Linked DNA regions of Pararoseomonas sp. SCSIO 73927. The protein of the gene in region 1 interacts with the protein of each later gene in a pairwise test. Links are inferred from orthologs where the notes say so. Each region holds a gene or a part of one and is shown in the gene's direction. Other genes may lie near its edges.

Region 1 (3,654 bases):
TTTCGTTGAAGATAGCAACCGAGTGCCACTCGGTCCGCTCCTGCTGATTCCCCTCGCGGTCCTTGTAGCGCTCGCTGGTCGCCAGGCGCAGGTTCACCACCCGGCCGCCGTTCTGGAAGTTCCGCACCTCGGGGTCGCGCCCCAGCGTGCCGAGGATGATCACCTTGTTGACGCCGGCCATGCCACCCACATCCCTGCCCGGCCGGGGAAGCCCGGGCCGAAGCCATCCACAACCAATTTCGAGCGGTTCCGCGCGCCGGGGCCGCGAATCGCTGCCGCCCGCCCACGAATCCTCACGGGGAAACCCAGGCGGGTCGCAGAAGCTACCCCCCGGGAGGCGGCAAGGCCACCCCCCGGGGGGAAGGGACGAGGCGCCCCCCGGCAACCTCTTCCCGCCGCCATTATATGGTGGCAAACATCCCTGAACACAATGCGAACAAAGGGTCGGATCGCCTGTGCCTGACAGCCTTCCCGAGACCAGCGGCCGCCTTGCCAACCGGGGCGGGCTCGAGATCGGCAGCGGCGGCCATATCCGCATCCGCGGCGCCCGGCAGCACAACCTCAAGAACATCGACCTCGACATCCCCAAGGGGACGCTGACGGTCATCACCGGCCTCTCCGGTTCCGGCAAGTCCTCCCTCGCCTTCGATACGATCTACGCGGAGGGCCAGCGACGCTACGTGGAGAGCCTCTCCGCCTATGCCCGGCAGTTCCTGGAGCTGCAGCAGAAGCCGGACGTGGACAGCATCGAGGGCCTGTCGCCTGCCATCTCGATCGAGCAGAAGACCACCTCCCACAACCCCCGCTCCACCGTCGGCACGGTGACGGAGATCGCCGACTACATGCGCCTGCTCTGGGCGCGGGTGGGCATCCCCTACTCCCCGGCCACAGGCCTGCCGATCGAGGCGCAGACCGTCTCGCAGATGGTGGACCGGACCCTGGCCATGCCGGAAGGGACCCGGCTGCTGGTCCTGGCCCCGATCGCCCGCGGCAAGAAGGGCGAGTGGAAGAAGGAGATCGCCGAACTCCAGCGCCGGGGCTTCGAGCGGGTGAAGGTGAACGGCACCCTCTACCGGATTGAGGAGGTGCCCGCCCTCAACAAGAAGCTGAAGCACGACATCGAGGCGGTGGTGGACCGCGTGGTGGTGCGGGAGGGCGCCCAGCAGCGCCTGGCCGACAGCTTCGAGACGGCGCTCGGCCTCTCGGACGGGGTCATCTACCTGGAAGGGGCGGATGCCAAGCCCGGGGAGGAGGGGGCGCGGACCGTCTTCTCCTCCCGCTTCGCCTGCCCGGAATGCGGCTTCACTATCGAGGAGATCGAGCCCCGGCTCTTCTCCTTTAACTCGCCCCAGGGCGCCTGCCCGGAATGCGACGGGCTGGGGATGGAGAAGTTCTTCGACCCCGCCCTGGTCGTGCCGGACGACGTGAAGACCATTGCCGAGGGCGCCGTAGCCGCCTGGGCCGGCGGCTCCTCCTCGCCCTACTACGACCAGACGCTCGAGAGCCTGGCGCGGCACTTCAAGGTTTCCACCAACACCGCTTGGGCCGACCTGCCCAAGGCGGTTCGGAGCGCCATCCTGCACGGCACCTCGGATGTCGTGACCCTGAAGTACAAGGACGGGCTGCGCGCCTACGAGGTGAAGAAGGCCTTCGAGGGGGTGATCCCAAACCTCGAGCGGCGCCTGCGCGAGACGGACAACCCTTGGGTCCGGGAAGACCTGCAGCGCTACCAGTCCGAGCGCCCCTGCCATGTCTGCCAGGGCGCGCGGCTGAAGCCGGAGGCGCTGGCCGTCCGGGTGGCGGACCTGAACATCGCCCAGGCCTCCGACCTGTCCATCCGGAAGTCCATGGAGTGGTTCGCGGGCGTCTTCGACCAGCTCTCCCCCCAGCGGCAGGAGATCGCCCGCCGGATCCTGCGGGAGATCAACGACCGGCTGCGCTTCCTCGTGGATGTCGGGCTGGATTACCTTTCCCTCGCCCGTGGCTCTGCAAGCCTCTCGGGTGGCGAGAGCCAGCGTATCCGGCTGGCCTCCCAGATCGGCTCCGGCCTCACGGGCGTGCTCTACGTGCTGGACGAGCCCTCCATCGGCCTGCACCAGCGGGACAATGAGCGCCTGCTCGTCACGCTCCGGCGCCTGCGTGACATCGGCAACACCGTGCTGGTGGTGGAGCACGACGAGGACGCGATCCGCGCCGCCGACTACCTGGTGGATATCGGCCCAGCTGCCGGCGCCGGGGGCGGCCGGATCATCGCCCAGGGCACGCCGGAGGAGGTGATCGCCAACCCGGACAGCGTCACCGGCGCCTACCTCTCCGGCCGCCGCTCCGTGCCCGTGCCGGCGCAGCGCCGGCAGCCCGACCCCAAGCGGCAGCTCAAGGTGGTCGGCGCCTCGGGCAACAACCTGAAATCCGTGTCCGCCAGCATGCCGCTGGGCACCTTCACCTGTGTCACCGGCGTCTCCGGCGGCGGTAAGTCCACCCTGGTGATCGAGACCTTGTACAAGGCCGCGGCCCGCCGCCTGATGGGGGCCGGCACGGTCCCCTCCCCGCACGAGCGGATCGAGGGGTTGGAGCTGCTGGACAAGATCATCGACATCGACCAGTCGCCGATCGGCCGCACCCCGCGCTCCAACCCTGCCACCTACACGGGCCTCTTCGCGCCCATCCGGGACTGGTTCGCGGAGCTGCCGGACTCCCGGGCGCGCGGCTACAAGGCCGGCCGCTTCTCCTTCAACGTCAAGGGCGGACGCTGCGAGGCCTGCCAGGGTGACGGCCTCATCAAGATCGAGATGCACTTCCTGCCCGATGTCTACGTCACCTGCGACACCTGCAAGGGCAAGCGCTACAACCGCGAGACGCTGGAGGTGAAGTTCCGCGGCAAGTCCATCTCCGACGTGCTGGAGATGACAGTGGACGAGGGGCTGGAGTTCTTCTCCGCCGTTCCGGCCATCCGGGACAAGCTGAAGGTGCTGAGCGAGGTGGGGCTGGGCTACATCCACCTGGGCCAGCAGGCCACCACCCTCTCGGGCGGCGAGGCGCAGCGCATCAAGCTGGCGAAGGAGCTGGCCCGCCGCGCAACCGGGCGCACCCTTTACATCCTCGACGAGCCGACCACAGGCTTGCACTTCGAGGATGTGCGCAAGCTCCTGGAGGTGCTGCACGCGCTGGTGAACCAGGGCAACACCGTGCTGGTAATTGAGCACAACCTGGAGGTCATCAAGACCGCCGACTGGATCCTGGACATGGGCCCGGAGGGCGGCGATGGCGGCGGGCGCGTGGTGGCCGAGGGCACGCCGGAGGAGGTGGCCGCGAGCCCGGAGAGTCACACCGGCCGTTTCCTCGCGCCCCTGCTCTCGGCGCATGGGGTCCAGGCACCGCTGCCCGCGAAGAAGCGCAAGCGCGCCTGACCGCGGCGCCCCGGTCAGGGGCGCCGCCACGGCTCAGGCGTTCCAGACCACCATCGTGGCCCGGGCGCATTCGTGCATCACGGTCAGGGCCCGCTGCACGGCGTCCTTGCCGATGACGAAGGGGTTGGGCCCGCCCGCCCGCTTCGCGGCCAGCTTCTTCGCCGCCTCGTCCCAGCCCGTATGGTTGGAGAGGAGCACATCCACCCCCTGCCGCGCCGCTATGTCGCGGGTCCGCGCCGTGCCGTCG
Region 2 (3,220 bases), 4.5 Mb from region 1 along the record:
CTGTATGATCCCAGCATGATTCGGAGAGCCCGCCTGGAGCGTTTGACCGACCAGGCGGGCGATCGGCTGATCCGGGCCATCGACAGGCTTTTGGACGCGGTCGGCTCCGATCGTCAGGCCTCCCTCACCGTGGCGGGCCTCGTCTTCCTGACCGTCCTGATCCTGACCGCGAAGGTCTTTTACCGGCTCATCAGCCTCTAGGGGCGGTTCCCGCGCCCGCAGGCCGACTGAAGCGCTCCAACCCCGGCCTCCAGGTTCACGGGGCAGGAGAAGTGGGGCGTGAGGGTCAGCATGGTGCCGGGTGAGGGGATCGAACCCCCGACCTTCGGTTTACAAAACCGCTGCACTACCGCTGTGCTAACCCGGCCCTTGCTGCACGCCCCTGCTTTCACCTCGGAGCCCGCAGCACCGCCACCTTAGCCCGGGGTCACGGAGGCGTCATCCCCGCCCTGCCGCGGTCGCCCGGCCGGGAGTCGGAATCCTGCTGTAACCGGCCGCTGTCCACCCTATGTTCACGGCCCATGGATACCCTGCCGCCCGTCCTGTTCCAGCCGATCCGCCGCCCCGCGCCGGCGGGCGGCCAGCCCTTGAAGGTCGTCTCTCCTTATGAGCCGGCGGGCGACCAGCCCACGGCCATTGCGGATCTGGTCGAAGGCCTGCGCGCGCGCGGGGAGCGCGACCAGGTGCTGCTCGGCGTCACCGGCTCCGGCAAGACCTTCAGCATGGCGAAGGTGATCGAGGCGGTGCAGCGGCCGACCCTGATCCTCGCGCCGAACAAGACGCTCGCGGCCCAGCTCTACGGGGAGATGAAGTCCTTCTTTCCGGAGAACGCGGTGGAATACTTCGTCTCCTACTACGATTATTACCAGCCGGAAGCCTACGTCCCGCGCACCGACACCTACATTGAGAAGGACGCCCAGATCAACGAGCAGATCGACCGGATGCGCCACTCGGCCACGCAGTCGCTGCTGGAGCGGCGGGACGTGGTGATCGTCGCCTCCGTCTCCTGCATCTACGGCATCGGCTCGGTCGAGACCTACGGCAACATGACCGTGAAGCTGCAGCTCGGCGGCCGGATCGACCGCGACGTGCTGGTGAAGGCACTCGTGGAGCTGCAGTACCGCCGCAACGACACCGCCTTCCAGCGCGGCACCTTCCGCCTGCGCGGGGAGACGGTGGATGTTTGGCCCTCCCACCTCGAGGACCGCGCCTGGCGCATCTCCCTCTTCGGGGACGAGATCGACGGGCTGCGCGAGTTCGACCCGCTGACGGGCGAGGTGGCGGGGGAGATGGAGAGCGTCGCGATCTACGCGAACAGCCACTACGTCACGCCGCGCCCGACGCTGATCCAGGCGATCAAGGATATCAAGATCGAGCTGAGGGAGACGCTCGCCCGCCTGCAATCCGAGGGCAAGCTGCTGGAGGCCCAGCGGCTGGAGCAGCGCACCACCTTCGACATCGAGATGATGGAGACGACCGGCGTCTGCAAAGGCATCGAGAACTACTCCCGCTATCTCTCCGGCCGCGGCGCCGGCCAGCCGCCGCCGACCCTGTTCGAGTACCTGCCCGAGGGCGCCCTGCTGATCGTTGACGAGAGCCACGTCACCATCGGCCAGATCGGCGGCATGGCGCGCGGCGACTTCGCGCGGAAGTCCGTGCTGGCGGATTTCGGCTTCCGCCTGCCCTCCTGCATGGACAACCGCCCGCTGCGCTTCGAGGAGTGGGAGAGCTTCCGGCCCGACACGATCTTCGTCTCCGCCACCCCTGGCGCCTGGGAGATGGAGCGGACCGGCGGCACCTTCGCCGAGCAGGTCATCCGCCCCACCGGCCTGATCGACCCGCCCGTGGAGATCCGCCCCGTGGAGGGCCAGGTGGACGACCTGCTGGCCGAGTGCCGCGACGTGATCGCCGCCGGCGGCCGCGTGCTGGCCACCACGCTCACCAAGCGCATGGCCGAGGACCTGACGGAGTACATGACGGAGACGGGCATCAAGGTCCGCTACCTGCACTCCGACGTGGACACGCTGGAGCGCATCGAGATCATCCGCGACCTCCGCCGCGGCGTCTTCGACGTGCTGGTGGGCATCAACCTGCTGCGCGAGGGGCTGGACATCCCGGAGTGCCGCCTCGTCGCCATCCTGGACGCCGACAAGGAGGGCTTCCTCCGCTCCACCACCTCGCTGATCCAGACCATCGGCCGCGCCGCGCGCAACGCGGAGGGCCGCGTGATCCTCTACGCCGACCGCATGACGGACAGCATGCGCCGCGCGATCGAGGAAACCGATCGCCGCCGCGCCAAGCAGGTGGCCTACAACACGGAGCACGGGATCACCCCGCAGACCATCCGCCGCGACATCGCGGACGTGCTGCAATCCGTCTACGAGCAGGACTACGTCACGGTGGAGGCGGTGGAGGACGACGCCTCCTCCCACTTCATCGGCCACAACCTGCGCGCCAGCATCTCGGAGCTGGAGCGCCGGATGCGCGCCGCCGCCGCCGACCTGGAGTTCGAGACCGCCGCCCGCCTGCGCGACGAGATCAAGCGGCTGGAGAACCTGGAACTGGGCCTCGACGCCCCTCCTCCCTCCGGCCACGAGGCGCGCGCCAAGGCGGACTGGAAACCCAAGCCGCTAGGTCCCGGCGGTGGCGGCTACGACCCGGACAAGCGCACCACCCGCACGGCGTCGCGCGGGGCGCCGCGCCGCAAGAAGGCGGGCTAGGCGCGGCGCATGGCCGAGGATCTCGCCGCCTCCATCGCCCGCTCCGCGGCGAAGCTCGTCGCGCTGTCCCGCCAGCGCGGCGGGGGCGCGCCGCTGGATTTCACCCCGGCGAGCCTGGAGACGGTGGAGGAGATGGCCGGGGAGGCCGCCCACTGGGCCACCGAGCTGACGCCCGCCGAGATCACGGGCCTGGTCCAGGATTTCGGCTGCTACCTGCTCGAGGTCGGCCGCGCCGAGTTCGGCGGTGCCTATCTCTGGCACGAGGCGCGGGACCAGCCCGTCCTCGTCGTCGGCGAACCGGCCTTCCACGTCGCGCTGATGACCTGGGACAAGCTGCGCGGCCGGCTGGGCGGGGACGCCGCAGACAATCTCCCCTTCTTCTACGCCGGCTTCGCGGAGCGTGCCCGGCAGGCCGCCCCGGGCACCCGCGCGCTCTACGTGTGAGGCAGGGCGCCCCGCCTCAGTAGGTCCTCCCCGTCGGCGCGGAAGGCGTCACCAGC

Evidence for each region.
Region 2: the proteins of uvrA (region 1) and uvrB interact in binary tests that used the Escherichia coli proteins (3 or more experiments, as listed by UniProt). The link is inferred for Pararoseomonas sp. SCSIO 73927 from one-to-one orthologs.

What each region holds. Positions count from the first base shown.
Region 1 is NZ_CP146232.1:4,512,961-4,516,614, reverse strand. The notes cover bases 179-3,607. They hold uvrA (excinuclease ABC subunit UvrA), read left to right. Parts: upstream 179-512; coding sequence 513-3,407; downstream 3,408-3,607. Other genes in these bases: VQH23_RS21390 (MBL fold metallo-hydrolase), read right to left, coding at 3,441-3,607; ssb (single-stranded DNA-binding protein), read right to left, coding at 179-181. In the rest of the region: more of ssb, read right to left, coding at 1-178; more of VQH23_RS21390, read right to left, coding at 3,608-3,654. UniProt on the Escherichia coli protein: The UvrABC repair system catalyzes the recognition and processing of DNA lesions. UvrA is an ATPase and a DNA-binding protein. A damage recognition complex composed of 2 UvrA and 2 UvrB subunits scans DNA for abnormalities.
Region 2 is NZ_CP146232.1:2,717-5,936, forward strand. What follows is about bases 126-3,120. They hold uvrB (excinuclease ABC subunit UvrB), read left to right. Parts: upstream 126-521; coding sequence 522-2,720; downstream 2,721-3,120. Other genes in these bases: VQH23_RS00030 (hypothetical protein), read left to right, coding at 126-201; VQH23_RS00045 (hypothetical protein), read left to right, coding at 2,730-3,120. In the rest of the region: more of VQH23_RS00030, read left to right, coding at 16-125; more of VQH23_RS00045, read left to right, coding at 3,121-3,164; VQH23_RS00050 (lytic transglycosylase domain-containing protein), read right to left, coding at 3,181-3,220. UniProt on the Escherichia coli protein: The UvrABC repair system catalyzes the recognition and processing of DNA lesions. A damage recognition complex composed of 2 UvrA and 2 UvrB subunits scans DNA for abnormalities.